2 regions of the Pantoea phytobeneficialis genome follow, and region 1 is predicted to be linked to the other one. Evidence: predicted binding sites of a transcription regulator. Region 1 holds the regulator's gene; the other holds the start of a gene.
What was found. Region 1 encodes sigma-54, which starts transcription at its own class of promoters, with help from an activator protein. Its sites were predicted from a motif close to GTTGGCACANNTTTCGCTNT; they were not measured.
Positions count from the first base shown of each region.

Region 2: glnK (P-II family nitrogen regulator) is a predicted target of sigma-54. The motif match lies at 2,749-2,768, and genes of this name have one in related genera.

Region 1 is NZ_CP024636.1:537,550-552,900, forward strand. Features, by position in the region: gene arcB (aerobic respiration two-component sensor histidine kinase ArcB) at 1-788, shown strand, start outside; gene mtgA (monofunctional biosynthetic peptidoglycan transglycosylase) at 1,685-2,407, shown strand; gene npr (PTS phosphocarrier protein NPr) at 2,413-2,685, opposite strand; gene rapZ (RNase adapter RapZ) at 2,682-3,536, opposite strand; gene ptsN (PTS IIA-like nitrogen regulatory protein PtsN) at 3,589-4,071, opposite strand; gene hpf (ribosome hibernation promoting factor) at 4,246-4,533, opposite strand; gene rpoN (RNA polymerase factor sigma-54) at 4,555-5,988, opposite strand; gene lptB (LPS export ABC transporter ATP-binding protein) at 6,037-6,762, opposite strand; gene lptA (lipopolysaccharide ABC transporter substrate-binding protein LptA) at 6,768-7,322, opposite strand; gene lptC (LPS export ABC transporter periplasmic protein LptC) at 7,291-7,869, opposite strand; gene kdsC (3-deoxy-manno-octulosonate-8-phosphatase KdsC) at 7,866-8,432, opposite strand; gene kdsD (arabinose-5-phosphate isomerase KdsD) at 8,446-9,426, opposite strand; gene CTZ24_RS02415 (calcium/sodium antiporter) at 9,443-10,423, opposite strand; gene mlaF (phospholipid ABC transporter ATP-binding protein MlaF) at 10,650-11,465, shown strand; gene mlaE (lipid asymmetry maintenance ABC transporter permease subunit MlaE) at 11,470-12,252, shown strand; gene mlaD (outer membrane lipid asymmetry maintenance protein MlaD) at 12,257-12,784, shown strand; gene mlaC (phospholipid-binding protein MlaC) at 12,804-13,436, shown strand; gene mlaB (lipid asymmetry maintenance protein MlaB) at 13,436-13,741, shown strand; gene ibaG (BolA family iron metabolism protein IbaG) at 13,857-14,114, shown strand; gene murA (UDP-N-acetylglucosamine 1-carboxyvinyltransferase) at 14,169-15,351, shown strand, end outside.
Region 2 is NZ_CP024636.1:1,084,184-1,099,534, reverse strand. Features, by position in the region: gene tesB (acyl-CoA thioesterase II) at 102-965, shown strand; gene amtB (ammonium transporter AmtB) at 1,037-2,326, opposite strand; gene glnK (P-II family nitrogen regulator) at 2,358-2,696, opposite strand; gene CTZ24_RS04915 (SmdB family multidrug efflux ABC transporter permease/ATP-binding protein) at 2,955-4,730, opposite strand; gene CTZ24_RS04910 (SmdA family multidrug ABC transporter permease/ATP-binding protein) at 4,723-6,492, opposite strand; gene CTZ24_RS04905 (Lrp/AsnC family transcriptional regulator) at 6,516-6,977, opposite strand; gene CTZ24_RS04900 (PLP-dependent cysteine synthase family protein) at 7,093-8,127, shown strand; gene cof (HMP-PP phosphatase) at 8,162-8,986, opposite strand; gene CTZ24_RS04890 (SgrR family transcriptional regulator) at 9,081-10,808, shown strand; gene queC (7-cyano-7-deazaguanine synthase QueC) at 10,835-11,530, shown strand; gene CTZ24_RS04880 (acyl-CoA thioesterase) at 11,572-11,970, opposite strand; gene CTZ24_RS04875 (ComEA family DNA-binding protein) at 12,073-12,396, opposite strand; gene ppiD (peptidylprolyl isomerase) at 12,536-14,404, opposite strand; gene hupB (nucleoid-associated protein HU-beta) at 14,645-14,917, opposite strand; gene lon (endopeptidase La) at 15,131-15,351, opposite strand, start outside.

The DNA of each region.
Region 1 (15,351 bases):
ATCTGGACGATGCGATGCCACTGCCGGCGTTGCATGTCCTGTTGGTTGAGGATATTGAACTGAACGTGATTGTGGCGCGTTCGGTGCTGGAGAAGCTCGGTTGTAGCGTGGAGGTGGCGATGACCGGCACCGCCGCGCTGGAGATGTTCGACCCGCAGGAGTTTGATTTGGTGCTGCTGGATATCCAGTTACCGGATATGACCGGCCTTGATGTGTCGCGTGCCATTCATCAGCGACACGCCGGAGAGATGCTGCCACCGTTAGTGGCTCTGACCGCCAACGTGCTGAAAGATAAAAAAGAGTATCTGGATGCCGGTATGGATGATGTGCTGAGCAAACCACTGGCCGTCCCTGCACTGACCGCGATGATTAAAAAGTTCTGGGATTATCAGACGGAAACCGACACCCCGATGGCTGAACCGTCAGAAGAGAAAAACCGGACGCTGCTGGATGTGCCCATGCTGGAACAGTATATCGAGCTGGTGGGGCCTGGGTTGATTACGCAAAGCCTGACGATGTTTGAAAAGATGATGCCAGGCTATCTCGACGTGCTTGACTCGAACATGATGGCGCGCGACCAGAAAGGCATTGCCGAAGAGGGTCACAAAATCAAAGGTGCAGCGGGTTCGGTCGGTTTGCTGCATCTGCAAAAGCTGGCCAAACAGATCCAGTCACCCGAATTGCCTGCGTGGTGGGACAACGTTCAGGAGTGGATCGACGAATTAAAACAAGAATGGCAGCATGACGTGAATGTCTTACGTGAATGGGTTGCAGCGCGGGAAAAGTAACAAGGACCAGAAAAAAATGACCCCAGTCGAAACCGGGGTGCGCGAATACTGCGCCAACACCAGGGAAAATGGCGCTGCTGCTATTATTTGAGGTCTATCCTGAGCAACAGCGTGGTATTGGTTAACGCTTCAAAACCACCTTAGCAAATTCGTCACCACTTGTGACAAGATTCATTAAATTGTGTGATGTTGAGCAGCGTTTAAATACAGAAAACATTAATTTGCTGACACAGTCAAGCAAGGAATCAATTTCTTTGACTCATTGCATTAATTTTGACCAGTCGTTCTGTTTTTGGTCGGGTTTTAACTCGCTGAAGTGACGTAAAAACCCGGCAAGTGCGACGAAAGTCGCCTGGTCAGGAAAAATTCGCTTTTTTTCGTAGTAAATGCATGAAATATGGCATGAAACACGGTTGGTGGCGCGGGTTATCCAAAACGTTTTGGAAACCATCGATAGAAAGTTCCAGATTCAGGTTTTAACGATGGATGTAAACCAAAAAGTAGGCAAATTGCTTAACCATAATTCGAAGATAGCGCAAAGCCCTTGCGGATAATTTACACATTTTTTTCGGAATGCTCTCAATAATCAATGAGAGGGATCAACCACTGTGAAATTTCAATGTTAAGTATCGTGAACCAATTTGCGTGATCTTGATAACATTTAATGAAGTGTCTGTCAGCAACTTTTCCGATGAGTATTTAAGCATGGAACCGATTCCTTCATAGCGGAAGTGCTTGATGTATTTGGCTCTATTAAAGGAACGATGGTTGCGCAGGCAATGAATTTGTTCGATAAATCAACTGGTCAGGCAGCGATTCTTCGTATTCGACTATCATCGAATGCTATGGTGACCTTGGTGATTGATTAATACAGGGAACAGGTAAGAGATAATTTGATGGCTAAGAATAAAGGGAAACTTTGGCAACGTGTAAAAGTGTGGATCGCAAAATTTCTTCTCGCCTGGCTGGGTATTTGGCTGGCAGGGATTTTGCTATTTTCCTTCTTGCCGGTGCCTTTTTCCGCAGTGATGGTTGAACGACAGCTGGGTGCCTGGCTGCACGGCAATTTTGGCTATGTGGCGCATTCGGATTGGGTCAGCATGGATGAGATCTCACCGTGGATGGCGCTGGCGGTCATTGCCTCTGAAGATCAAAAATTTCCAGAACACTGGGGATTTGACGTTGCCGCGATTCAGTCGGTGCTGGATAACGAGGGTGATGAACGGATGCGTGGTGCTTCGACGCTATCGCAACAAACCGCGAAAAACCTGTTTTTGTGGGATGGACGCAGTTGGGTTCGTAAAGGGCTGGAAGCGGGATTGACGGTAGGAATCGAAACGGTCTGGACCAAGCGACGCATTCTTACGGTCTATCTGAATATCGCCGAATTTGGCAACGGTGTGTTTGGGGTAGAAGAGGCATCCCAGCGCTATTTTCATAAACCCGCCAGTCGCCTGACTATGGCAGAAGCGGCGCTGCTGGCGGCGGTATTGCCTAATCCGATCCGTTTTCGCGCCGACGCCCCTTCAGGTTACATCCGTCAGAGACAGCAATGGATTATGCGCCAGATGCGGCAACTGGGTGGGGAAGGTTTCCTTAACCGCTACAAATTGCACTGAAGCGGTTAATCCTCATCAAAACCGGCTTCAAACAATTCAATTACCGCTGCCAGCGCCTGGGTTTCTTCCGGGCCGCTGGCTTCAATCTCAATATGGCCGCCTTTGGCGGAATCCAGCATCAGCAGCGCAATTACGCTGCTGGCTTCCGCTTCCGTTCCTGCTTCATTACGCAGCAGCACTTCTGCGTCGAAACTTTGCACCAGTTCAAACAACTTCATCGCCGGGCGCGCATGCATGCCCAATTTATTACGAATCTCAACGGTTTGCTTCACGGTCATGATTTGCGTTTTTCCAGGGTGCGATGACGGGATTGCACATTTTTACCGCGCGAACGGAAATAGTCGGCCAGTTGTTCGGCGATATAGACCGAACGATGCTTACCACCGGTACAACCGATTGCGACAGTGAGATAGCTACGATTATTGGTTTCCAGCATGGGGAGCCACAATTCAAGGTAGCTGCGTGTCTGATAGATAAAGTTGTGCACTTCAGTATGCCGGTCGAGGAACGCGGCCACCGGGCGATCAAGGCCGGTCATCGGACGCAGTTTTGGGTCCCAGTGTGGGTTAGGCAGAAAACGCACATCAAACACATAATCGGCATCAATCGGAATGCCATGCTTGAAGCCAAAGGATTCAAACACCATCGTTAGCTCGCGTTCGCGTTTACCCAGCAGACGGGTGCGAAGCATTTCAGCCAACTCATGCACCGACATCTCGGAGGTATCAATGATCAGGTCAGCCCGTGAACGCAGTGGTTCAAGCAGGTCGCTCTCCTCATCAATCGCGCTTTCCAGTGACAAATTCTTACTGGAGAGTGGATGCAGGCGGCGTGTGTCGCTGTAGCGACGGATCAGCGTGTTGCGATCGGCGTCGAGGAACAGCAACTGTGGCGAAAACGAGTCCGGCAGGTTGTTAAGCGCGGTTTCGAAAATCTCCGGTGATTCCGGCATATTGCGCACGTCGATACTGACGGCAGCAGAGATGTTGCGTTCGCTTAAGGTATTGGCCAGTTCTGGCAGCAATACCACTGGCAGGTTATCGACACAGTAAAACCCCATGTCCTCAAGCGCACGCAACGCGACTGATTTTCCTGAGCCTGACCGACCGCTAACGATCATCAGCACCATCACATTTCTCCCGTTTTAAACCGGCGCATTGGCCGGTAAAAGTATCTGTCGCTTAAGGGTGGTCTTCCTGCGCTTCTGTGATAATGGCATAGAGTTCTTCATCGCTCTGCGCAGCGCGCAGACGGCGACAGACGGTTTTATCTGCCAGACGTTTTGCCACCAGCGATAATGTATGCAGATGGGTTTTACACTGGTCTGCGGGCACCAGTAGCGCAAACAGCAGGTCCACAGGCTGGTTATCCACCGCATCAAAAGCGATAGGTTGATCGAGGCTAATGAACACGCCTACGGCGCGCAGCGTGTCCTCCTCCAGTTTGCCATGTGGAATGGCAATACCATTGCCAATACCGGTACTGCCCATGCGTTCACGGGTGAGGATCGCTTCGAAAAGCGTCTGGTGAGGCAGATTGAGCTGTTTGGCTGCCAGTTCGCTGATTATTTCCAGCGCACGTTTTTTACTCTGGCAGTGTACGCCGCTGCGGGTGCAGTCCAGCGTAAGGACCGAGCTCAATTCCAGTGTCAGATCGTTGTTCATCATCGTTTCACTTGCGAGTTCACATAGCCGCGAGGATCACCCACTTTACCCCTTATCACGGGAAAAATGCAGTGTCTCCTGTTGGCGCTTGCGCAGATGACAAAACGGGGCGGTCAGCCCGCCCCATTCTGTGCTCTGAGTACCGAACCTATCAGTACTCTGCAAGCGTGAAGGTTAGTGTTTTTTCAGTTTATCTTTATGTTTGGTCAACTGACGGGAAAGCTTGTCGATCAATCCGTCAATCGCCGCGTACATGTCTTCCGCTTCCGATGTCGCGTGCAATTCACCGCCGTTCACATGCAGTGTTGCATCAGCAATCTGCGTTACCTTTTCCACTTTCAGAACAATATAGACCTGATTAATCCGATCAAAATAGTGTTCCAGTTTGGCAAATTTGCTATTTACAAATTCGCGCAGCGGCTCGGTAATCTCTACATTCAGTCCGGTAAGGTTTATTTGCATAGGTCTTCCTTCTCAATACATTCAAACCAGCTGCTTGCGCTGATTCGAGGGCGGGATGGACAAAGACTCGCGATACTTAGCAACCGTACGGCGGGCCACCATGATGCCCTGTTCAGATAACATGGAGGTCAGTTTGCTGTCGCTCAAGGGTTTTGCGGGATTTTCCGCAGAGATCAATTTTTTCACCAACGCACGAATTGCCGTCGAGGAGGCTTCGCCGCCACCTTCGGTATTCACATGACTGGAGAAAAAATATTTCAGTTCAAAGATGCCACGCGGGCTATGCAAGTACTTCTGCGTGGTAACACGGGAAATGGTGGATTCATGCATATCCACGGCCTGGGCGATATCCGCCAGCACCATCGGACGCATGTACTCCTCGCCCTGTTCAAAAAACGCCTGCTGCTGCTCGACAATACAGCGAGTCACTTTCAGCAGCGTGTCGTTACGGCTCTCCAGGCTCTTAATCAGCCATTTGGCTTCCTGTAAATTGCTGCGGATAAACTGGCTGTCGCTGTCATTACGCGCCGCACCGCCCATCGCAGCGTAGTGCTGATTAATTTTGAGACGCGGTACGCTGTCGGCATTTAGCTCAACTGTCCAGCGGGTGCCGACCTTGCGTACCAGTACATCCGGGATGACATACTCAGGCTCGCTGGTGTTGACCGACTGACCTGGGCGCGGATCAAGCGACTGAATCAGCAACATTGCCTCTTTCAGCACATCTTCTTTCAGACGCGTCATGCGCATCAGGCTACGGAAATCGTGATTGGCCAGCAGATCAAGATGATCGCTCACAATCAACCGTGCTTCCGCCAGCATCGGCGTATCGGCGGCATATTGGGACAGCTGCACCAGCAGGCAATCACGCAAATCGCGTGCGCCAACGCCGACCGGATCAAAACGCTGTACGCGTTTCAATACCGCTTCCACTTCTTCCAGCGTCAGTTCTTCATCACCGATGCTGTCGCAAATATCCTGGAGCGTCACGGTGAGATAACCGGTGTCGTCAATGGCATCGACAATCGAAGTCGCAATGGCGCGGTCGGTATCGGTGAACGGTGTCAGCTCAACCTGCCACATCAGATAATCCTGCAACGACTGCGTGGTTTCGCCCTGATAGACCGGCAGCTCATCATCCTGGTAATCGGTACCCGTACCGGAAGGCGTTCCGGCGGTGTAGATTTCATCCCAGGTTGCATCGAGCGGCAGCTCTTCCGGCATGTCCTTCTGTTCCAGCGCCTCGCGGGTGTCGAGGGCTTCGCTTTCCTGATATTCGCGTGCGTCTACTTCTTCATGGAGTTCTGATTGTTCGAGCAATGGGTTGCTTTCCAGCGCCAGTTGTAATTCCTGCTGGAGTTCAAGCGTAGAGAGTTGCAGCAAGCGAATTGCCTGCTGCAACTGGGGTGTCATCGCCAGCTGTTGGCTGAGCCTGAGTTGCAAACCTTGCTTCATAATCCGGATTGAATTTCCTAAGCAAACGTCGGAGGTTCCGACACCTTATCAGAGTCTGAACTCTTCGCCCAAATAAACACGCTTAACCTGCTCATCTGCAAGTATTTCATCGGGTGTGCCGTGAGCAATCAGATGCCCCTGGCTGACGATGTAAGCGCGTTCACAAACGGCAAGGGTTTCGCGTACGTTGTGGTCGGTAATCAGCACACCCAACCCACTGTCGCGCAGATGTTCAATGATCTTCTTGATATCAATGACGGAAATCGGGTCAACACCGGCAAATGGTTCATCCAGCAGGATAAACTTAGGATTGGCAGCCAGCGCGCGGGCAATCTCGACACGACGGCGTTCACCGCCGGAGAGTGCCTGGCCCATGCTGTCACGCAGGTGTTCGATGTGGAACTCTTCCATCAGTTCGTTGGCTCGATCCTGACGCTGCTCTTCGCTGAGATCGTCACGGATCTGCAATACGGCCATCAGGTTGTCGTAAACGCTGAGGCGACGGAAAATCGAGGCTTCCTGCGGCAGATAACCAATGCCGCGACGGGCACGCGCATGCAGCGGCAGAATGCTGATGTCTTCATCATCAATCACAATACGACCGGCATCGCGCGGCACAATTCCGACCACCATGTAGAAGGTGGTGGTTTTACCGGCCCCGTTGGGGCCAAGCAATCCGACAATTTCGCCGGATTTAACTTGCAGGCTAACGTCTTCTACCACGCGGCGGCCTTTGTAGGCTTTCGCCAGGTTTTCAGCGATCAGTGTGGCCATAGAAATTAGTTACTCTTCTTTTGGCTCTGGGATGAACCGTTTTTGTCCTGCAACTGCGACGGCACCAGCACGGTGGTCACGCGTTTGCTCTGGCCCTGACTGTAGGCCTGCATTTTCTGTTCTTTCACCAGATAGGTGATGCGATCGCCTTTGATATTGCTATCCAACTGTTCAATGTAGGCGTTACCCGTCAGCTCAACAAAGTCATTCGCCAGTTCATAGTGCAATTTGGCCGCATGACCCTGTACCGGCTTACCGTTGTCCTGCATCTGATAAAAGGTTGCCGGGTTGCCCCAGGCATCAACGATGGTTTTTTTGCTGTCACCACCCGGGCGAGTGACGACGACTTTGTCGGCGGTGATCTTGATCGATCCCTGAGTCACGATGACGTTGCCGGTAAAGGTAGCGACATTGCCTTGCAGATCCAGCGACTGATTCTCTGAATCGATATTCACGGGTTTGTCAGAATCCCCGGTTAATGCCAGAGCGGGCAAGCTGGTGGCTAACAGGGCGCTGACCAGCAGTAATTTAAGGCTGTTGTTTTTCATTTTGGATTTCATAGGAGGATTTGACCTTTTCAATCAACTGGGCATTTTTCGTCCGTAAGTTGCCGCGCATCTTCATGCCAGTAGAGTTAAAACTGCGGCCATAAAGGGTGACCTGATCGTCTGAGGTAACATCCTGGGTGACGAGATTGACCACCGCATTATCGGTTTTAATGCGTTCCAGCTCCGAATCCTGCGTCAGGGTGTTCACTTCAACGTGGCCGTAAAGATAAAGCATACGATCTTTGGTGAGCTTTGCCTTATCGGCGCGCACAGACCAGGTCGGAATTTTATTCACGTCGTAAGTGGTCATCACCGGATTATCGAACCAGCTCAGTTCATCGGCAGCAAAGTAGGTCACTTTATCCGAAATCAGTTTGTAGGCCAGCGCACCGTCTGGATTGTACACCACGGTGTGAGAAGTCGAACTGGTGTAAGTCGGCTCCTGGTCGTTGGTGGTAACCGGCGCTTTGCTCTCATCCTGGTTGGTAAGATTCCAGCCAATCAGCACCAGAGCGATTAGGGCCAGAATCAGCGTTATCCAACGCCTGCTTTTACTCATACTGATTGCCCTTTGGCATCCTCAAATTTGTTCTGCGCCATTAAGATCAGATCGCAAAGTTCACGTACCGCACCGCGGCCACCGGCAATGCGGGTGACGTAATGCGCGCGCGGCAACAGAATCGGGTGCGCATCGGCGACCGCTACGCTCAGACCCACGCGGGCCATTACCGGCCAGTCGATCAGGTCATCACCGATATACGCCACCTGTTCCGCAGATAATGACAGTTTATCCAGGAGTTCGCGCCAGGCCAAAAGCTTATCCGATTGTCCCTGGTAAAGATGCGTAATGCCGAGGGTTTTGCAGCGATCTTCCATCAGTTTGGCATTGCGGCCGGTAATAATAGCCACTTCAATGCCGGAGGTCAGCAGGCAACGAATGCCATAGCCATCGCGCACGTTGAAAGCTTTCAGTTCTTCGCCGCTGTTGCCCATATAAATCAGGCCGTCTGACATTACGCCGTCCACATCACAAATCAGCAGGCGGATCTGCGCTGCGCGCGCCATCACTTCTGCGCTTACCGGACCATAGCAGGTCTCGATTGCAGCTGTTTCAACACTCATGTTCTTTTCCTGTTCAGACAACGCCAGCGCGCAGCATGTCATGCATATGTACCACACCGAGCAGGCGATCGTCATCGGCCACCAGCAGCGCAGTGATGTTTTTGTTTTGCATCAGATTAAGGGCGTCAACGGCCAGCAGGTTGGGACGTACGCGAATACCGCCGCGTGTCATCACATCTTTGATGCTGGCTGACTGGAAATCGATACCCATATCAAACACCCGACGCAAGTCACCATCGGTAAAGATGCCTTCGATTTTCATCAGGTCATCAACGATCACCGTCAGGCCGAGATTTTTACGCGTGATCTCCAGCAACGCATCACGCAGTGAGGCATCCCGAGAGACATGCGGGATCTCGTCGCCGCTGTGCATGATGTCGCTGACATGCAGCAGCAGTTTACGTCCGAGAGCTCCACCGGGATGGGACAGTGCAAAATCTTCCTGGGTAAAGCCACGCGCTTCCAGCAGCGCGACGGCCAGCGCATCGCCCATCACCAGCGTTGCGGTGGTGCTGGTGGTTGGGGCCAGCCCAAGAGGACAGGCTTCCTGTGGCACTTTGACGCACAGATGCACATCGGCGGCACGTCCCATCGCGCTGTCGGCACGGCTGGTGATACAAATCAGCTGGACTTTCTGTCGCTTAAGAACCGGGATTAGCGCGAGGATTTCGTTGGATTCGCCGCTATTAGAAATGGCCACCACCACATCATCGGTGCTGACCATGCCAAGGTCACCGTGGCTGGCTTCCGCCGGATGAACAAAGAACGCTGGCGTTCCGGTGCTGGCGAACGTGGCGGCGATTTTTTTGCCGATATGTCCGGACTTGCCCATACCCATCACCACCACTTTGCCCCGACAGGCAAAGATCATTTCGCAGGCGCGGGAGAAATCGTCATTGATATATTGATCGAGTTGCTCAAGTCCTTCGCGCTCAATGCGCAGCACCGCTTTGCCCGCCTGTTGAAAGTCAAAATCCAGTCGCTGATGTGACATGCTCAGTCTGTCCTTATTAACTTGGGGTAAACATGGGGCTAAGCCACAGCCAGCACACCCACACGATAAATCCAGCTAACAACAAGGTGCCTGCTGCCCGGCCAATTCGGCGTCGCGGTTGCAGGCACAGCAGGGCGAACAACACGCTAACCCCCAACATGACCCAGTAATCCCGGGCAAACGCGTGGGGATCAATACTGCCCGGATGAATCAGCGCAGGCAGGCCCAGTACGATAGCCAGATTATAAATGTTGGCACCGATCAGGTTGCCGATGGCGATATCGTCCTCGCCTTTCATGGCCCCGGCAATCACAGTCGCCAGCTCTGGCAGGCTGGTACCTACCGAGATCAGCGTCAGGCCCATCACCAGTTCACTCACCCCGAAATAGTCGGCAAAGACCGTCGCGTTATCGATCACCATCCGGGTCGACATAGGCAGGATTAGCAACGCCACAGCAAGCCACAGGAAGGCCACGGTATTACCGGTTTCATCGCGTGGTAGCTCGGCTAATTGTTCGCGCGTCAGGGTGTCATTGTTCTCGCGTTCGGCACGGCGCGCGATGCGGATCACCACCAACAGATAAACCAGCGCAATCAGCAACAAAGCCACACCATCGAGGCGGCTAAGATGATTATCAAACAACATGATGCCGCTCAGCAGTGAGACCAGCAGCATTAACGGGAGTTCGCGACGAATCAGATTGGAGTGGACGGTTAAGGGGTGCAGCAGCGCCGCGCCGCCCAGGATTAGCAAAATATTGGTGATGTTCGAACCCAGAGCTGTGCCTACTGCTAAATCCATCTGCCCATGTTGCGCGGCGGAGAAAGAGACGATCAATTCTGGAAGCGAAGTGCCGATGCTGACCACCGTCATACCGATGATTAATGGCGGGATGCCAAAGGATCGACTGAGGATCGCGGCACTGAAAACTAATCGGTCAGCACCGTAAGCCAGTAAAATCAATCCAATGAACAGCAGGGCAGTGGCTACGAACATGAAAAATCCTTGATGGCCGGGGGTGTCGGCACACCTTGACCGACGGGTAAAAACATTAGCGCATTGAAACAGGCGCTGATTTTGACTGTCTGAGAGGCAAAAGTAAATTTTAAGGCGGTTTTCGCCACACCGGGTGGGTAAGTTTCTGTAAAACTCTCGTGCATTGCGGCCTTACAGGCTACCATCCCCGGACACGATAACGCCCGATCCCCATTAAGAGGTAAAGATGATCCAGCAACAAGCGAATCTGGTTGAGGTTCGTGGCGTGAGCTTTTCGCGCGGAGATCGCACCATCTTCGACGACATATCCTTAACGGTACCGGCGGGCAAAGTTACCGCCATCATGGGGCCGTCAGGTATTGGTAAAACCACATTACTTCGTCTGATTGGTGGCCAGCTGCAACCGGATAAAGGTGAAATCTGGTTTCACGATGAGAACATTCCCTCATTGTCGCGCAGCAGATTGTATGAAGTGCGTAAAAAAATGAGCATGTTGTTCCAGTCGGGGGCACTTTTTACCGATCTTAGCGTCTTTGACAATGTCGCCTGGCCGTTGCGTGAGCATACGCAATTACCGCCGGAGCTGCTGCACAGCACGGTGATGATGAAGCTGGAGGCGGTGGGGCTGCGCGGCGCGGCACAACTCAAACCGGCGGAACTGTCGGGCGGTATGGCACGGCGTGCTGCCCTGGCGCGCGCGATTGCGCTGGAGCCGGATCTGATCATGTTTGATGAACCCTTTGTCGGTCAGGATCCGATCACTATGGGTGTGCTGGTGAAATTGATTGATGAGTTGAACCATTCGCTGGGCGTAACCTGCATTGTGGTTTCGCACGATGTGCCAGAGGTCTTGAGCATTGCGGATCATGCCTATATTGTTGCCGGGCAAAAAGTTATTGCTCAGGGAAGTGCGCCTGAATTGCGACAAAACGCAGATCCACGCGTGCGCCAGTTTATTGAGGGGCATGCGGATGGCCCGGTGCCATTCCGCTTTCCGGCCGGGGATTATCTGGCTGATTTGACCCAAGCAGGGAGAACCTAAACTGATGTTGTTACAGGCGCTGGCGTCACTTGGACGTCAGGGGATAAACACCTGTGCGGCGTTTGGTCGCGCAGGAATGATGTTGTTTCATGCGCTGGTGGGTAAACCGGCGTTTCGCAAACACGCGCCATTGCTGATTAAGCAACTCTACAGCGTGGGCGTCATGTCACTGCTGATCATCATGGTTTCCGGGTTGTTTATCGGTATGGTGCTGGGATTGCAGGGCTATCTGGTTCTCACCACCTACAGCGCGGAAACCAGCCTTGGCATGTTGGTGGCGCTGTCGCTGCTGCGTGAACTTGGCCCGGTGGTCACCGCCTTGCTGTTTGCCGGGCGCGCAGGATCGGCGTTGACGGCGGAAATTGGCCTGATGAAGGCGACTGAGCAGCTCTCCAGCATGGAGATGATGGCAGTCGACCCGCTGCGCCGCGTGGTGTCACCGCGTTTCTGGGCTGGTTTTATCAGCATGCCGCTGCTGGCGTTGATTTTTACGGCTGTGGGGATTGCGGGCGGCGCGTTGGTGGGTGTCAGCTGGAAGGGGATCGATCCAGGGTTCTTCTGGTCCGCGATGCAAAATGCCGTGGATTTCCGTACTGATGTCATCAACTGCATTATCAAAAGCGCAGTCTTCGCCATTACGGTAACCTGGATTGCGCTGTTCAATGGCTATGATGCCATCCCGACCTCGGAAGGGATCAGTCGGGCGACGACGCGTACCGTGGTGCACGCTTCACTGGCGGTACTCGGATTGGATTTTGTGCTGACAGCACTGATGTTTGGGAAATGATGCAATGCAAAGCAAGAAAAACGAAATTTGGGTAGGCGTCTTCATGCTGCTGGCTCTGCTGGCAATGCTGTTTCTCAGCCTGCGTGTTGCTGACCTGAAGTCGCTGGGGACTGAACCTACATGGAAGCTGTATGCCACGTTCGATAATATCGGCGGCCTGAAAGTCAGCTCGCCGGTCAAGATTGGCGGCGTGGTGATTGGTCGAGTGACCGATATCTCTCTGGATGATAAAACCCTGTCGCCGCGCGTGACGATGGCGATCAGCGATCAATACGCTGACAAAATACCGGACACCAGTTCACTGGCGATCCGCACCCAGGGATTACTGGGTGAACAGTTTCTGGCGTTGAATCTGGGCTTTGATGACCCGGATCTCGGATCAGCGATGCTGAAAGATGGCGGTACGCTGCGCGATACCAAATCGGCGCTGGTGCTGGAAGATTTAATTGGCCAGTTCTTGTATAAGAGCGGCGACAATAAAAACGATAATAAACAACAGGGTGCGGAGAGCGCACCCGCAGTAACGGAATAATCCCAAGAGGTACAACACGATGTTAAAACGTTTACTGATGATTGCCATGCTGGCCATCGTTCCCCTGGCCGCTACGGCCGCGGACCAGAGCAATCCCTATAAACTGATGGATGAAGCGGCGGCGAAAACCTTTACTCGCCTGAAAAACGAACAGCCGAAGATCAAGCAGGACCCGAACTACCTGCGCGATATCGTGCGCCAGGAATTGCTGCCGTATGTCCAGATCAAATACGCCGGTGCATTGGTGCTGGGCCGTTACTATCGTGATGCGACTCCTGCGCAGCGTGATGCTTACTTTGCCGCTTTTGGTGATTATCTGGCGCAGGCTTACGGTCAGGCTCTGGCCCTGTATCACGGTCAGACCTACCAAATCCAACCGGAACAGCCGATTGGCGATGCCAATATCCTGGCAATTCGTGTCACGATTATTGATCCTAATGGTCGCCCGCCGGTTCGCCTTGATTTCCAGTGGCGTAAGAACACCCGCACCGGTGACTGGCAAGCCTATGACATGGTGGCTGAAGGCATCAGTATGATCACCACCAAACAGAATGAGTGGGGCGATCTGCTGCGCACCAAAGGTATTGATGGTCTGACCGCGCAGTTGAAAGCCTCAGCAGCGCAGCCTATCTCTCTGGATAAGCAGCAATAATGAGCGAACCATTACGCTGGCAGCGCACTGGCAGCACACTGGCCCTGAGCGGCAAACTGGACCGTGATACGCTTCTTGCCTTGTGGCATCAGCGTGAAACGGCTATGGCAGGCATCGATACCATTGATGTGGCTGCGCTGGATCGTGTTGATTCGGCAGGTCTGGCGTTGTTGGTGCATTTACGTGAAATCGTTCGTGCGCAAGGCAGCACGCCATGCTTTAGCGGTATTACCGAGAAACTCCAGTCACTGATTACGCTTTATAACCTCCAGCAGATAATTGTTTCTGCGGAACAAACCGCCTAATCATTATCCACATCTATAAAGCCCCTGATGCTTTCAGGGGCTTTTGCGTATTTAAGAGTCAGGAACTTTCCTCTAAGATGTCTGGCTTATTCTTATTAACTTGAAGCAAAGAGCGATGGAAAATAGTGAAGTTCAGGCTGTGCTGATGCAGGCGCTGCCGTTAGACGAAGTACATGTCCTCAGCAACGATGGCAGCCACTTTCAGGTGATTGCCGTCGGTGAGATGTTTGGCGAGCTGAGCCGGGTTAAAAAACAGCAGGCGGTTTACGCGCCTCTGATGGAATATATTGCGGATAATCGCATTCATGCGGTTTCTATTAAAACTTATACCCCTGCCGAGTGGGCGCGCGATCGGAAACTTAACGGTTTCTAAGTGCACAAGCCTGCTCAGGCGGGCTTGTTGGGATGGATATTGAGAACCATGTTAATGGACAAATTTCGTGTGCAAGGCCCGACCCGTTTGAGTGGTGAAGTCACCATCTCCGGGGCGAAAAACGCTGCGCTACCTATTCTGTTTGCAGCGCTGTTGGCTGAAGAGCCAGTAGAGATTCAGAATGTGCCGAAACTGCGTGACATCGACACCACCATGAAGCTGCTGAGTCAGCTGGGTGCGAAAGTTGAACGCAATGGTTCGGTACACGTTGATGCGCGCGAAGTTAATGTCTTCTGTGCGCCTTACGATCTGGTTAAAACCATGCGAGCCTCCATTTGGGCGCTGGGGCCGCTGGTTGCGCGCTTTGGTCAGGGACAAGTGTCACTGCCGGGCGGCTGCGCGATTGGTGCACGTCCGGTTGATCTGCACATTACCGGCCTTGAGCAGCTGGGTGCGGAGATCAAACTGGAAGAGGGCTATGTCAAAGCCTCGGTTGATGGTCGTCTGAAAGGCGCGCATATCGTGATGGACAAAGTGAGCGTGGGTGCCACCGTGACCATTATGAGCGCAGCGACCCTGGCGACCGGTACCACTATCATTGAAAACGCCGCGCGTGAACCGGAAATTGTCGATACGGCAAACTTCCTCAACACCCTGGGTGCGAAAATCAGTGGCGCAGGTACTGATAAAATCACCATCGAAGGTGTAGAACGCCTGGGTGGCGGCGTGTATCGCGTACTGCCAGACCGTATCGAAACCGGTACTTTCCTGGTGGCGGCGGCGATCTCGCGTGGCAAAGTGCTGTGCCACAATACCCAGCCTGATACGCTGGATGCCGTACTGGCTAAACTGCGGGATGCCGGTGCGGATATCGAAACCGGTGAAGACTGGATCAGCCTTGATATGCATGGTAAGCGTCCGAAAGCGGTCAATGTTCGCACTGCTCCGCATCCGGGCTTCCCGACTGACATGCAGGCGCAGTTCACGCTGCTTAACCTGGTGGCAGAAGGTACTGGCGTGATCACCGAGACGATCTTCGAAAACCGCTTTATGCACATCCCTGAGCTGATCCGCATGGGTGCGCACGCGGAAATCGAAAGCAACACGGCGATCTGTCATGGCGTTGAAACTCTTTCTGGTGCTCAGGTGATGGCGACTGACTTACGTGCGTCGGCCAGCCTGGTATTGGCAGGTTGCATTGCGGAAGGCACCACGTTGGTTGATCGCATTTACCATA
Region 2 (15,351 bases), 550 kb from region 1:
CTTAAGACGGGTCTTAGATTGCTGAAACCACGGCAAAAAGATTGACGACAACTGGTCGGATCTTTCACACTTGCCCGACCGGTATCACTGAGGAATCCGTTATGAGCCAGGCACTGCACAACCTGCTTAATTTGTTGAATCTGGAAAAACTGGAAGAGGGATTATTTCGCGGTCAAAGCGAAGACCTCGGCCTGCGTCAGGTGTTTGGTGGTCAGGTGGTTGGCCAGGCGCTTTATGCAGCGAAACAGACAGTGCCGGAAGCACGTATCATTCACTCATTCCATAGTTACTTCCTGCGTCCGGGCGATAGCCAGAAAGCCATTATCTATGATGTCGAAACTCTACGGGATGGCAAAAGCTTTAGCGCGCGCCGCGTCAGCGCTGTACAAAATGGACAACCGATCTTCTACATGACGGCCTCGTTCCAGGCACCGGAAAGCGGATTTGAGCATCAGAACAGCATGCCACAGGTCCCCGCCCCGGATAATTTGCCATCGGAACAGGATCTGGCGCATAAGCTGGCAGCGCATCTGCCGATTAAATTACGGGAAAAATTCCTCTCTGAACGTCCTCTCGATATTCGTCCGGTGCAGATTCACAACCCGCTGAAAGGCCGTGTTGATGAGCCGGTACGTCAGGTGTGGGTGCGTGCTAACGGTCAACTGCCGCAGGATCGTCGGATTCACCAATATCTGCTTGGCTATGCATCAGACCTCAACTTCCTGCCTGTAGCGCTTCAGCCGCACGGCAAAGGCTTCCTTGAGCCCGACATGCAGGTCGCGACTATCGACCACTCAATGTGGTTCCACCGCCCGTTCGACCTGTCAGAATGGCTGCTGTATAGCGTTGTCAGCACCTCAGCATCAGGTGCACGCGGGTTTGTACGCGGGGAGTTTTTTACTCAGGATGGCACGCTGGTGGCAACCACGGTGCAGGAAGGGGTGATGCGCCAACGCAGCGAATAAAAAAGGGGCGATGACTCGCCCCTTCTGCTTTTTATTATTTTAGCGCACTGCTCTCTTTTTCAGCCCGGCTCTTACTGGTTGTAAGCGTTTTCGCCGTGGCTGTTAACATCCAGACCTTCACGTTCCTGATCTTCTGGAACACGCAGGCCAACAATCATATCGGCCAGTTTGAAGCCAATGAAGGCAACCACACCAGACCAGACGATGGTGACACCCACGCTGAACAGCTGGATCCATACCTGATGGCCCATGGTTACGCCTTCAGCATAACCTACGCCACCCAGTGAAGAGGAAGCGAACACACCAGTCAGGATACAACCCACGATGCCACACACGCCGTGCACACCGAACACATCACACGGGTCATCAACACGCAGCCATTTCTTCAGGGTCGTGACACCCCACAGACCAGCCAAACCACCGACCAGACCGATAATCAGCGCGCCGCCAACACCGACATAACCACACGCCGGAGTGATAGCAACCAGACCTGCGATGAAGCCTGAAGAGGCACCCAGCAGAGAAGGCTTACCACGCAGTGCCCACTCACCGAAGGTCCAGGACAGTACCGCACCCGCCGTCGCAATGACGGTGTTCAGGAATGCCAGGGCAGCGATTTCGTTGGCCGCAGAAGCAGAACCAGCGTTGAAGCCGAACCAGCCCACATACAGGATTGCAGTACCCGTGAACACCATTGGCAGGTTGTGCGGTTTAAATGCTTCTTTACCGAAGCCAGCACGTTTGCCCACCAGATAAGCACCGACCAGACCAGCAACCGCAGCGTTGATGTGAACAACGGTACCGCCCGCAAAGTCCAGCGCGCCATCAGATGCCAGCAGACCGCCAGCCCAGACCATGTGTGCAATCGGCAGATAAGCCAGAGTCAGCCATACCGCAACGAAAATCAGCACCGCAGAGAAACGAATACGTTCCGCAATGGAACCCACAATCAGGCCCACGGTGATACAGGCGAAGGAAGCCTGGAACGCAACGTGGATATATTGATAGAAGGTGCCCATCAGCGCTTTCAGCTCGATATTTTTCAACATCGCCCACTGGAAGCTACCGAAGAAGGCATTGCCTTCGCTGAAAGCCAGCGAGTAACCGTAAATCATCCACAGCACACAAACCAGAGAGAAGGTTACCGCTACCTGAGTCAGCATGGACAATACGTTTTTACCGCGGATCAGACCGCCGTAAAACAGGGCGATGCCCGGAATCGACATGAACAACACCAACGCGGTGCAGATCATCATAAACGCGTTATCGGCTTTATCCGCAACGGCAGGAGCTGCCGCCATGGCCAGAGACGGTAACAGCGCCAGGCTGGTCAGGCCTAACTTCGTCATCATTTTATTCATTTCTTTCCATCCCATCACAATCAAGGCCTAGTTACAGTGCTGCTTCGTCGGTCTCGCCAGTACGAATACGGATAACGCGTTGCAGTTCCGCAACGAAAATTTTGCCGTCGCCAATCTTGCCGGTGTAAGCGGCTTTGCTGATCACATCCACGACTTCGTCCAGTTGATCATCAGCAATGGCGATATCAATTTTTACTTTTGGCAGGAAGTTCACGCTGTACTCGGCACCGCGATAAAGCTCTGCGTGACCTTTCTGGCGACCGAAACCCTTCACTTCGGTAACTGTCAGTCCCTGAATGCCAATAGAGGATAAGGCTTCACGCACGTCCTCCAGCTTAAATGGTTTGATTACCACGGTAACCAGCTTCATACGATCCCCTCCAGGTATTTAATGAGTGAGTCTTACCGGACACGCAGGGATATAAGCAAAGGGTGTGCCATAAATAAAAAAACCGCAGAGTCAGCAGATTAGCCGCGCTACAGCGCGCTTCGTTCTGTGATGAACAACACAAATACCAGCAGGAAAGGAAGAAAGGAGTGAATTGTTTGCACCTCTTTGGTGCTTATAGCCTCAAAGAAGTGCATTTCTACAGAATAATCCGATAAAGGTGCGCAAAAAAGGTGCAAGTCACCCTTCAGTCGTTAAGGGAATGCCCGCCGCGAGTTCATCGCCCGCCTGTTGCAACTGGTACATTTGCCAGTAACGCCCCTGTTGCGCCAGTAACTGGCTATGCGTACCGCGTTCAGCGACCTGACCGCGATGCAGGACCAGAATCTGGTCTGCCTCAGTAATAGTGGAGAGGCGATGCGCGATCACCACCAGCGTGCTGTGCTGACGCAAGGCACGCAGGGCGTGCTGAATCGCCTGCTCAGTGCCAGAATCGATATTGGCGGTGGCTTCATCAAGGATCAAAATTTGCGGCAGCGATACCAGCACCCGCGCCAGCGCTAACAACTGTTTCTGACCGACCGACAGGTTATTGCCCTGCTCGCCCAACCGGGTGTGAATACCCTCAGGCATAGCGCGCACCAGCGCGGCAAGCTGCACCGTCTCCAGCGCCTGCCACACCGCCTGCTCCGGGATATCGCGCCCAAGACGGACATTGGCGAGCAAGGTATCTGCCAGCACCACCGGGTCCTGTTGCACCATCGCTACCCCCTGACGTAACGCCTGATGCGTCAGTTGTGGCAATGGACGACCGTCCAGTTCGATACTGCCGCGCGTCACCGGGTAGTACCCCATCAGCAGGTTTGCCAGCGTACTTTTGCCACTGCCGGTATGGCCAACCAACGCAATAAAGCCACGGGGCGGCACGTCCAGATCGATCTGGCTTAACACGTCACGATCGGCGCGATAGGCAAAGCTGACATCACGCAGGGAAATACGCCCGGAGGCCAGTGGCCGGTTATCCGTGCCGTAATCCTGCTGAGTCGCATCCATCAACTCAAAGATGCGCTCACCCGACACCACCGCCTGTTGCAGCATCGATTGCTGGGTAGTGAGTTCAATCAACGGCTCATTCAGACGCCCGAGGTAAGTGATAAAGGCATACAGAACGCCCACCTCAAATACGCCTGGGTTAGCAAAGCTGAACAACATCAGCAGGCCGCACAAAATCAGTGCAGAGAATAAACTCAGTAATGGACGCAGCAAGAAGCCATCCAGTCGTAGCGTCTCCATTCGCGCCAGATAGTGCGAACGGCTGGCCTCCCCCATTCGCTCACCAAAACGCGCCTGCTGGCGGAACTGCTGGATGACACTCATGCCGTTAATCACTTCATTGAAGCCGTTATTGATGTCGGCCAGATAGCTACGCACCCGTCGCGCTATCGGTGTGCTGTAACGCTGATAGATCAACATCACCGTCAATACCAGCGGGAAAATTACTATCGCCACCAGCGCCATACGCCAGTCGAGCGCAAACATCGCCACCAGCATCGCGCCGATCAACGCCGCACTGCGCAACACCGTTGCCACCACCGTGACATACAGATCGCGGATCACCTCGGTATCGTTGGTCACGCGTGAGATGATTTGACCGACCGGTTGGGTATCGAAGGCGCTTAACGGCTGTCGTAGCGCGGCATTCATCACATCAGAACGTAATTTTTGCACCACGCCGATCGCCGCGCGGTTGAACAGCAACGACTGAAAATAGTGCAGGCCCGCTGCCAGCAATTGCAGCAGAATAAATCCGACCACCAACCCGGCGACAATGCCCCACGGCATCTGGTGTTGCGCCACCAGATGATCAATAAAATAACTGACTAACACCGGCCCGGTGACTTCGGCCGCCGCCGCCAGCCATAACATGCCCACGGCCAGCCATAACGATTTACGCCACGGTTTGCCGTAGGCCAGTAAACGTTTCAAGGTTGGCCACAGACGCACAGATTTAGCCACGACTCGCTCCTTCGCTGATCTCATCCTCGTCCAGCGCCGCTTCCAGTTGCTGATAACGGTACATATCACGATACCAACCGCTTTCTGCCACCAGATCGTCGTGGTCGCCACGCTGCATCACCTGACCCTGCTGCAATACCAGAATCTCGCTGGCTTCGGTCAGCGCCGACAGACGATGCGCACTGATAATCAGCGTACGGCCCCGACCCCATTGCCGCAGGTTGTGCAGAATATCGTGCTCGGTGCGTCCATCCACCGCAGATAATGCATCATCCAGAATCAGGATCTCGGCATTCAGCAACAGCGCACGCGCAATAGCGATGCGCTGCTTCTGACCGCCTGAGAGCATCACGCCACGTTCACCCACCTCGGTTTCATAGCCCTGCGGCAGCCGCAGGATATCCTCATGAACGCAGGCCATCTTCGCCACCTGCTCAATCTCCTGCTGGCTGGCATTGGGTCGACCTAACGCAAGGTTATTGGCGACGGTATCGGAAAACAGGAACGGCGTCTGGCTCACCACCGCCAGGCGGCTGCGCCAGCTATCAATGCGCAACTGCGACAGCGGGGTGTTGTGATAGCGAATATCACCTTGTTCAAGGTCGAAATGGCGCTGAAGCAAGCTTAACAGCGTGCTTTTGCCACAGCCAGTGGGGCCACATAAGCCCAGCATTTGGCCGGGTTTGAGCTGAAAATTGACATGGCTGAGCGCCACACCGGCACTCGCCGGATAGCGAAACTCGCGGATCGCCACCTGCAAATTCCCGGCTTCCGGCGGCAGCATTTGCTGGCCGTCTTCCACTGCCGGAGCTTCCGCCAGCAACGCACGGATACGGCTCCAGGCCGCGCTGCCACGCTCAACGATATTGAACATCCACGCCAGTGCCAGCATCGGCCAAATCATCAGGCCGAGGTACATTACAAAGCTGGTGAGCTGCCCTAACGTCAGGCTGCCATGCCACACCATCCAGCTCCCGCCACCAATCGCCAGCAAATTGGAGAAACCAATCGCGATATAGATGGTGGGATCAAAACGCGCATCTACCCTTGCCACTCGCAGGTTTTTCTCGCCAGTATCGCGCGCGATGGCCGCAAACTGCTGCGATTGATGATCTTCCAGACCAAAGGCTTTGATCATGCGAATGCTGGTCAGGCTTTCCTGAGTTTGATCATTCAGGCTGGAGAACGCCGCCTGTGCCAGTTTGAAACGATCATGCAACTGATTGCCGTAACGATGGATAATCAGCGCCATAATCGGCATCGGTACCAACGCCAGTAACGTCAACTGCCAACTGATTTGTACGCTCATCACCACCAGCACCACACAACCCATCACCAGTGAATCCACCAGCGTCAGCACCCCTTCCCCGGCGGCAAAGACCACGCGGTCAACATCGTTGGTGGCACGAGCGATCAGATCACCGGTGCGATGACGCAGGTAAAATGCCGGATGCTGGCGGCTCAATTGACGGTAAAAATCTTCACGTAATTTCACCGCCAGTTGGTAAGAGGCTCCGAACAGCAGCACGCGCCAGACATAACGCAGCAGATAAACCACCACCGCAGTGACCAGCATCACGCCGATCCACATCATCAGTCGTCCGGTGCTTAAGGTATGTTGGGTAACGCCATCAACAATTACGCCCACCAAATGCGGTGGCAGCAATTGCAGAAGCGCAATGATGATGAGCAGAGTGACCGCGCCCAGATATCGCCGCCACTCGCGCAGAAAATACCAACTTAACTGGCTGAATAATCGCACAAGACTGTCTCTTTCTTTACCCGTCAGGGTGCTACCGGCAATGCGGTTGTGTATTTAATTTCTTCCATCGCGAAACTGGAGGTCACGTCAATCAGACCCGGTACGCCATTCACCAGCCGCTTATAAAAACCATCGTAACTTTTCATATCTGCCACCTGAATACGCAGCAGATAGTCATATTCGCCGGCCATACGATAGAACGCCATTACCTCCGGCATCTGCTGGACCACGCTGACAAATTGCTGATACCAGTCGCTGCTATGCTGCTGGGTTTTGACAAACATGAACGCGGTCAGCGCCAGACCGATTTTATCGCCGTCTAACAGCGCCACGCGCGCACGAATAATGCCATCATCTTCCAGTTTTTTCAGGCGTTTCCAGCACGGGGTGGTGGTGAGATTGACCGCATCTGCCAGCGTCTGGAGTGACAAGGTGCAATCCTGCTGTAATAGCGCCAGCAGTTTACGGTCAGTTTTATCTAGCATTTACCTCTCCGGGAGAAAATTTTTCTCTCATCGAGCCATTATACACCGATTAAAGCAACCTCTTTTTCCTGCCAGTGCCTTACACTGTGGCGATTAAATTTTGCGGAAACTTAGCATGCAAACGCCCTGGATTCGTCACGCTATTAACGAAATTAACGCTGATTTTCAGCGCTCTGCCGACACCCATCTGATTCGCTTTAACCTGGATGATTTTCCCGGCATTGGTTTTTACCTGAAAGATGAAAGCACCCATCCGAGCGGTAGCCTGAAACACCGTCTGGCGCGTTCGCTGTTTTTGTACGGTCTGGCCAATGGTTGGATCCGCCAGGGAACGCCAATTATTGAAGCCTCTTCCGGCAGCACTGCGGTTTCAGAAGCCTATTTTGCGCGTCTGCTGGGGCTGCCATTTATTGCCGTGATGCCCGCCAGCACGGCTAAACGTAAAATCGAGTTGATCCGCTTTTATGGTGGGGAGTGTCATTTCGTGACCGATCCCTGCCAGTTGTATAGCGAATCGGAACGACTGGCGCGTGAGTTGAACGGCCATTTTATGGATCAGTTTACCTATGCTGAGCGTGCCACTGACTGGCGCGGCAATAACAACATCGCCGAGAGCATCTTTCGCCAGATGGCGCATGAACCTTGCCCGGTGCCTCATACCCTGATTATGAGTGCGGGTACGGGCGGAACCTCCGCCACCCTCGGGCGTTATATCCGTTATCAAGGCTATGACACCCGACTGCTGGTGGTTGACCCTGAGCACTCGGTGTTTTTTGATTTCTGGCACAGCCGCGAGCACGGACTGAGTAGCGACCGTGGCAGCATGATTGAAGGCATTGGTCGTCCACGCGTTGAACCGTCGTTTTTACCCGATGTGATTGACGAGATGATCAAGGTGCCGGATGCCGCAACCGTTGCTGCCATGCTGAAGCTGGAACAGATTCTCGGCCGTCGTCCGGGAGCCTCTACCGGCACCAATTTCTGGGGTATGTTGCAGGTAGCGAAACGTATGCGTGAACGGGGTGAACAAGGTTCGCTGGTAACGATACTGTGCGACAGCGGCGAACGCTATCCGGATACCTATTACAACGCGGAATGGGTCGCGCAGCACATTGGCGATATCCAGCCGTGGCAGCGAGAGATGCAATAAAAAACCGGACATCCTGTCCGGTTCACTGCAAGCCTCAGCATTCGGGGGAATAATCGAGGTGTGGTGTGGTCATCCAGTGATTTAAATAGTGAGACACAGCCTGTGTCTCGCAACGTCCAATAACCGGCAAATGCGGCAACTCCGCTTTCAATTGAGGCATGGCATTGCCCATGATGAAACCGTTGCCGACACGGTCCAGCATTTCGCGATCGTTCATGGCATCGCCAAACGCCATACAATCGGCAAGCGACAGGGAAAGATGCTGGCATAGTCGCGCCAGAGCCGCCCCTTTGTGACAATCCAGCGGTAAGACTTCCAGGCAATCCCAGGCAGAAAAACAGATATTCGCGCGTTCACCTAATGCCGCATCCAGTTCGGTTTTCAGTAAACACAACGTCTCATGCGGGGCAATAAAACAGATCTTGGTGACTTCATGCGCTGACATACGTTGCAGATCACGCAGTTGATAGTGGAAGCCGCTCATTACATGCGCTTCCCGCACCCAGGGCAGCGGTTTGTCGGTAAACCAGCCTTCATCATTGAAAATATGAATGGTCGCAGGTGTTTGCCAGTGGCGATGAATCACCTCTTCGGCGATAGAAGGCGGCAGATCGCAGCCATATAACTGTTTGCCATCCAGATCGTGTACGCGGGTACCATTGCCGGTAATCAGCCAGGCGGGTAGCGTGATTTGCTCACGTACCACCGGCTGCATATCCAGCAGATGACGTCCGGTAGCAAACGCCAGCGTGACGTCACGTTGATGCAGGGCGTGCAAACTGGCGAGAGTTTCTGTACCCAGGCGATGAGTCGGCAGCAGGAGCGTACCGTCCATATCAAATGCCGCGAGGCGGGCCATGCGAGTTCTCCTGTCGGTGTGATACTCCCACTATCGCCTGGTAATTGCGGAACTAATAGTGAATACTTTTCGAAAACTGTTCCGGGTTTAGGTGATGCGGCAACTTCATCGGGTCAATCAATTCCAGCGGCTCTGGCAACTTAGCCAGGGTGCCCCCCAGCAACTGAGTGTTTCTGCCATGGCACAACACTGCTTTTGCAGCGAACGCCATATTCGCACCCTGCTGCGCCAGTGGCAGGACGCGGGCTGGCTGCGTTGGCAGGGTGCTGCGGGGCGCGGTAAACAGGGAATCCTGACCTTTCTCACGTCACCGGAACAGCTACGCCAGCAACTTTTGCAGCAGCAACTCGCCGCAGGCGAAGCGGTGCAGGCATTGCAGGTGCTGGATGTGCAACCCGATCATCTGTTGAACATGTTGCGTCCGTTGATGGGCGGTCAGTGGCTTAATCAGGCTCCGGTATTACGCATTCCCTACTATCGTGCCCTTGAACCCTTGCGCCCGCTGAGAATAACCGGACGTGCCGAACAGCATCTGGCGCGCCAGATTTTCTCTGGTCTGACACGCTTCAACGGCGACGATGTCGTGGGTGATTTGGCTCACCACTGGCAACATGACGCCACGGGCTGTGACTGGTTTTTCTGGTTGCGCCCGCAATTAAGCTGGCATAACGATGAACCGCTGTATGCCGCGCAACTGGTCACGCAGTTTAACAAGATCCGCCATAGTACTCCGGGGTTGCGACTGCTTGCCTCGGTGGAAAGTATCACTGCGCCCCATCCACTGGCGCTACGTATTCGCCTGCGTCACAGTGACTACTGGCTGCCGCAACGGCTGGCGCACCAATACTGCCTGTTGCCACATCCTGAACGTGATGACATCGGTAGCGGTGCATGGAAACTGACGCATTTCGCCGCTGAACTGGTACGACTGGAAAGCCATGCGCGCTGGCATCTGCAACGCCCATTGATTCAGGCGGTTGAATACTGGATCACCCCCCAACTGTTTGATCGCACCCTGGGCACCAGTTGCCGCCATCCGGTACAAATCGCCATTGGCGATCCTGACGAGCTGGATACACTGCGCCCGGTCGATCGCAGCATCAGTCTCGGATTCTGTTATCTGGCTCCCCGTATCTCAGCACGCCTGAGTACTGCGCAGGCTAAAACCTTAATTGCCCTGATTCAGCGAAGTGGCATGATCCAACAGTTGCCGCTGGATGAAGGCTTGATCACTCCCAGCCAGGAGTTGCTGCCAGGCTGGCCGGTGCCTGCCTCGGAAGAAACGCTGGTCACACTGCCTGCTGCACTCACCTTGCATTATCATCTGCCAGTGGAATTACATGTGATGGCGGAAGCCCTGAAGCCGCTATTAGCTGCGCAGGGCTGCCAGCTGACTTGCATATTTCATGACGTCAAAAGTTGGCGCGATGAACGTGAACTGGCCGAAGCCGATCTGGTGATGGGCGATCGCCTGATTGGTGACGCGCCGCTGTTTACCCTCGTAAGCTGGCTGGAGAACGATCCGCTATGGCAGCCACTCCGGGGAACGCAAAGTGCGATCCATTTACGTCAGCATCTGCGCGAAATTGCGCAACAACAGGACCCGGGGCAGCGTGCTATTCTTAGCCACCAGCTGTTTGAGCAACTGATGCGCGCCGGTTATCTACTGCCGTTATTTAATTATCGCTATCAAATCTCTGCCCCTCCTGGCGTGGAAGGCATTCAACTTAACAGCCTGGGCTGGTTCGACTTTACCCGCGCGTGGATCCCTCCTCCCGCCGCAGTCGATACTGTTCATCACACAGCTGAGCCATTACCATAAGGGCTGGGTTTTATACGGAAGAAAAGATGAAAAGAGCCGTTGTAGTATTCAGTGGCGGACAAGACTCCACCACCTGTTTAATTCAGGCGTTGCAGCAGTATGATGAAGTGCATTGCGTCACCTTTGATTATGGCCAGCGTCATCGCGAAGAAATTGATGTTGCGGCCGAACTGGCAAAGAAACTTGGCGCACGCGCGCATAAGGTGCTGGATGTAACGCTGCTGAACGAATTGGCGGTCAGCAGCCTGACGCGTGATAACATCCCGGTGCCGGCCTATGATCCCAACGCCAGCGGCCTGCCAAGTACTTTCGTGCCGGGACGCAACATTCTGTTTTTAACGCTGGCCTCGATTTATGCATACCAGGTGGAAGCCGAAGCCGTCATCACCGGGGTGTGTGAAACCGATTTTTCCGGTTACCCTGACTGTCGTGATGAATTCGTCAAAGCGTTGAATAACGCTGTCAGCCTGGGCATGGCGCGCAATATTCGTTTCGAAACGCCGCTGATGTGGCTCAACAAAGCGGAAACATGGGCACTGGCGGATTACTGGCAACAGTTGCCACTGGTGCGTGCAGAAACCCTGACCTGCTATAACGGCGTCAAAGGTGACGGTTGTGGCGAATGTGCTGCCTGCCATCTGCGCGCCCGTGGTCTGGCAGATTATCAGGCTAATGCCTCAGCCATCATGGCGCAGATGAAACAAAAAAGCGGGCTGGTCTGATCCCGCTTCACCCCGCTGGCGTCGCTGACGCCAGCCTCTCGTCATACCATTAATGCCGCCAGCCGTTCGCGTAACTCCCCTTCCATTGGCACTGCTTTTTGCGTACGCAGGTCAATGCAGACAAAGGTTAATGCCGCATCGGCAACCGGTGAACCATCGCCGGCTAACAACACCCGCTGCGAAATAACGCCACTCTTGCCATTCAACTGCGCTATCTCACTCTCAATCGTCAGCACGTCGCCCAGCACTGCCGGGCGGCGATAGTTAATGTTGATATTCACCACCACAAAAGCGAGCTTCTGCTGTACCAGCCAGTTGAACGCATCGACATCCTCCAGCCATTGCCAGCGCGCCTCCTCCAGAAACTCCAGGTAACGCGCATTGTTTACGTGCTGATAGACGTCAAGATGGTAACCGCGCACTTTGATCGTGGTCTGCATTATTGCTCCTGATTACGCTGTGAATGACAACTGGTTGGACCTGTTGAGCATAGCACAGCGTAAATGCAGGTTGACCTCATCCTTCCTGAGTCGCGAGCTTTCTCACAGTTTCAGGCGGGCGTTGTTACGCTCAACCAACGCGCTACCGATACCTGGCACCTCCTTTAATTGCTCAATTGCGGTAAATGGGCCGTATTGTTCGCGATAACTAACGATAGACTGGGCTTTCTTCAGGCCAATACCATTCATTGCAGCTGCAAGTTCTTCTGCGCTTGCCTGATTGATGCTGACCTGTCCTTCCGCTGGCGGTGATACCTGCGTTGCCTGTGTCTCACTGGGGCTTTCTGCCGCTGCCAGACTGGTGGAACACACCGTACCGCCAAGGGCCAGCGAGAAGAATAAGACCTGAAAAGTTTGTTTGATCATGCTGTGTCTCTCCTTGTGTTTAACAGCAGATGCAGAGTGTCACAGCACAGAATCAGGCTCAAAAGCCGAATCTCAGAAATGGAAAAGGCCGCATAAGCGGCCTTTGTCTGTTTCAACCATTCTGATTTTTTTGCGAGGCTTACTGCATTTGTGCGGCTGCGCCGTACTTGATCTTGGCCTCTTTGCGCAGGTTTTCCAGCAGGGCTTCGAAGGCGATTTGCGCGTTATTCTGCGTCACACCTTTCACCATCTGGTCAATCTGCGGTTGTGGCATGCTGCCAGTGCTGACTTTATCCAGTGCCACCAGCACCACATTACCCTGCATGTCTTCGCTCACGCCCCATGACGGTTTGTTGTCAACCGGCTGCGGCAGGTTGAATGCAGACTGTGCTACCGGGTCCTGCGCATTGCGATCGACGGTTTTGCTGGCGCTCAGCGTCAGACCGGCGGCTTGCAGCACATCCTGCTTACCGGCATTGAGATCGGCCAGCAACTTATTCGCCTGCTCTTTCGCCTGCTGGGTTGCTTTATCATGCTTCAGGGTATCGGCGATTTGTGCTTTTACCTGATCCAGCGGTTTGACTGCTTCAGGTTTGTGCTCGCTGATACGCAGGACAAACGCGCGGTCGCCATCCACTGAGATGATGTCGGAGTTATTACCCGGCGCACCATTTTGTCCGACTAAGCCACCGTTGAAAATGGCTTGTTTAACCGCGTCGAAATCCAGGTCCTGCGGCACGCTGTCCTGGCTGAACCAGTCAGTTTCAACCACTTTCAGGCCAGAAGCCTCTGCTGCGCCTGCCAGTGATTCATTGTCATTGCTGGCGGCTTCGCTGACCTTCTGTTGCATTTTATAGAAGGCATCAACGGCTTTTTCCTGCTTCACTTTTTCAGCAACTGCATCGTGCACTTCTGACAGCGGCTTAACCTGCTCCGGCTGGATATCATCCAGACGGGCAATCAGGAAACCAACCGAGGATTTGATCACACCTGAAAGCTGGCCTTTCTCGGTCAGATTGGCATTTTTCAGTTCATCCGGCGTGGTGTTCGGTTCCAGCCAGCCCATGTCGCCGCCTTTACGGGCAGAGATCGGGTCGATGGATTTGCTTTTCGCCAGGGTAGCGAAATCTTCGCCTTTTTTCAGCGCATCCAACACGGCATTGGCATCCGCTTCAGTTTTGGTCTGAATGACACTGTAGCGGTTACGTTGCGGCTGCGAGTAGTCGGCTTTGTGTTGATCAAACCAGCTCTGAATATCCGCTTCGCTGGCGCTTTCCTGCAAGCTCGCTGCATCCATCTTGATATAGCTGACGCGGAACTGCTCCGGTGCCATAAAGCTGCTTTGATGCTGTTGATAGTACTGGCTGATTTCGTCATCGGTGGTTGTTTGTTTCGCCGCCAATGCATTGACATCAATGATGGCCTGACGAATTTCGCGCTGCTGCGCCACCAGATCAACCAGCTTGCTGGTTTCACCTTTTAGCATAAAGTCGGTGTTTGCTACGGCGTTGATCAGTTGTTGGTTTGCCAGCTGTTTACGCAGCGCTTCAGCGTATTGATCGGCAGTGAAGCCCATGCTGGTAATCAGACCGTTGTATTTGGCGTTGTCGAACTTACCATTGGTCTGGAAAGCCTGCTGATTGAAAATCGCATCCCTGACCTGATCGTCACTGATGCCCATGTGCAGATCTTTGATGTACTGATCGAGCAAAGCCTGGTCAATCAGCTGAGAAAGGGCCTGCTGGCGCATCTGCTGCATGTAGCCTTCATTACTGGCCAGCTGCGAGAATTGGTCGCCCAGCATCTGCTGCTGACGATTACGCTCAGTGTTGAACGCCTGCTCCAGCTCTCCACGACTGATCTCATGTCCGTTAACTTTGGCAGCATAATCACTGTTACCGCCGATCAGGTAGTTACCCACCCCAGTCAGAACAAAGGACAGGATAATCAATCCCAGAATGATTTTGAGCACGACGTGATTACCCGCCGCACGTAAATTGTCCATCATGGTATGACAACACTCCGCTGTAGTGTGAATGTAAAGCTCTGACACGATGTCATCATCGCGCAACTGCAATTCAGGCTGGCAGCTGACAACCCTGCGGAGACAACAGCCAAAGGGGCCATTTGCTGCGCATCAGAATAAAAAAAGGCACATCAAAATTGATGTGCCCGTATGTTACATGAGAACGGCTTTTGCGTCCTCAATCCGCTGAAGAAAATGCTTCAACGGATGTGACAGCGGTCATTAATTGACAGCGTCTTTCAGTGCTTTGCCAGCACGGAAGCCCGGCACTTTACCAGCCGGAATGGTGATTTCTTTACCGGTTTGCGGGTTACGGCCTGTGCGAGCAGCACGCTCACGAACAGAGAATGTACCGAAACCAACCAATGCCACTTCATCACCGCCTTTCAGCGCGTCAGAAACGGAACCCATGAATGCATCTAATACACGTCCAGCTGCTGCCTTAGAAATATCCGCATCTGCAGCAATTTTGTCGATCAACTGTGACTTATTCACTCTATTCATCCCCTCTTTTATTATTCACATCGCATCCGCGCTTCCCGCCGGATACGAACGCGCAGCCAGTTATATCAAGCCTGTTGAGCCGAAACAACGGTATTCGTCTTAATCGTTGATCCAGCAGCCCCCTAACTTAGCGGCACAAAAAAAGGCTGGCAAGCACCATTTCGCCTGCCCGCCTCGCTTTTTAACGGTTTTTGCCGTTAATCACTATTTTGCCGTCGCAACCTGCATACCGTAAGGGGCATTTTCCAATGCCAGGTTCAGCACTTCTTCAATGCGTTTCACTGGATGAATGGTCAAATCGGCGATCACGTTCTGCGGAATTTCTTCCAGATCGCGTTTGTTCTCGTCCGGGATCAACACCGTTTTGATGCCACCACGATGCGCTGCCAGCAGTTTTTCTTTCAAACCACCGATTGGCAGCACCT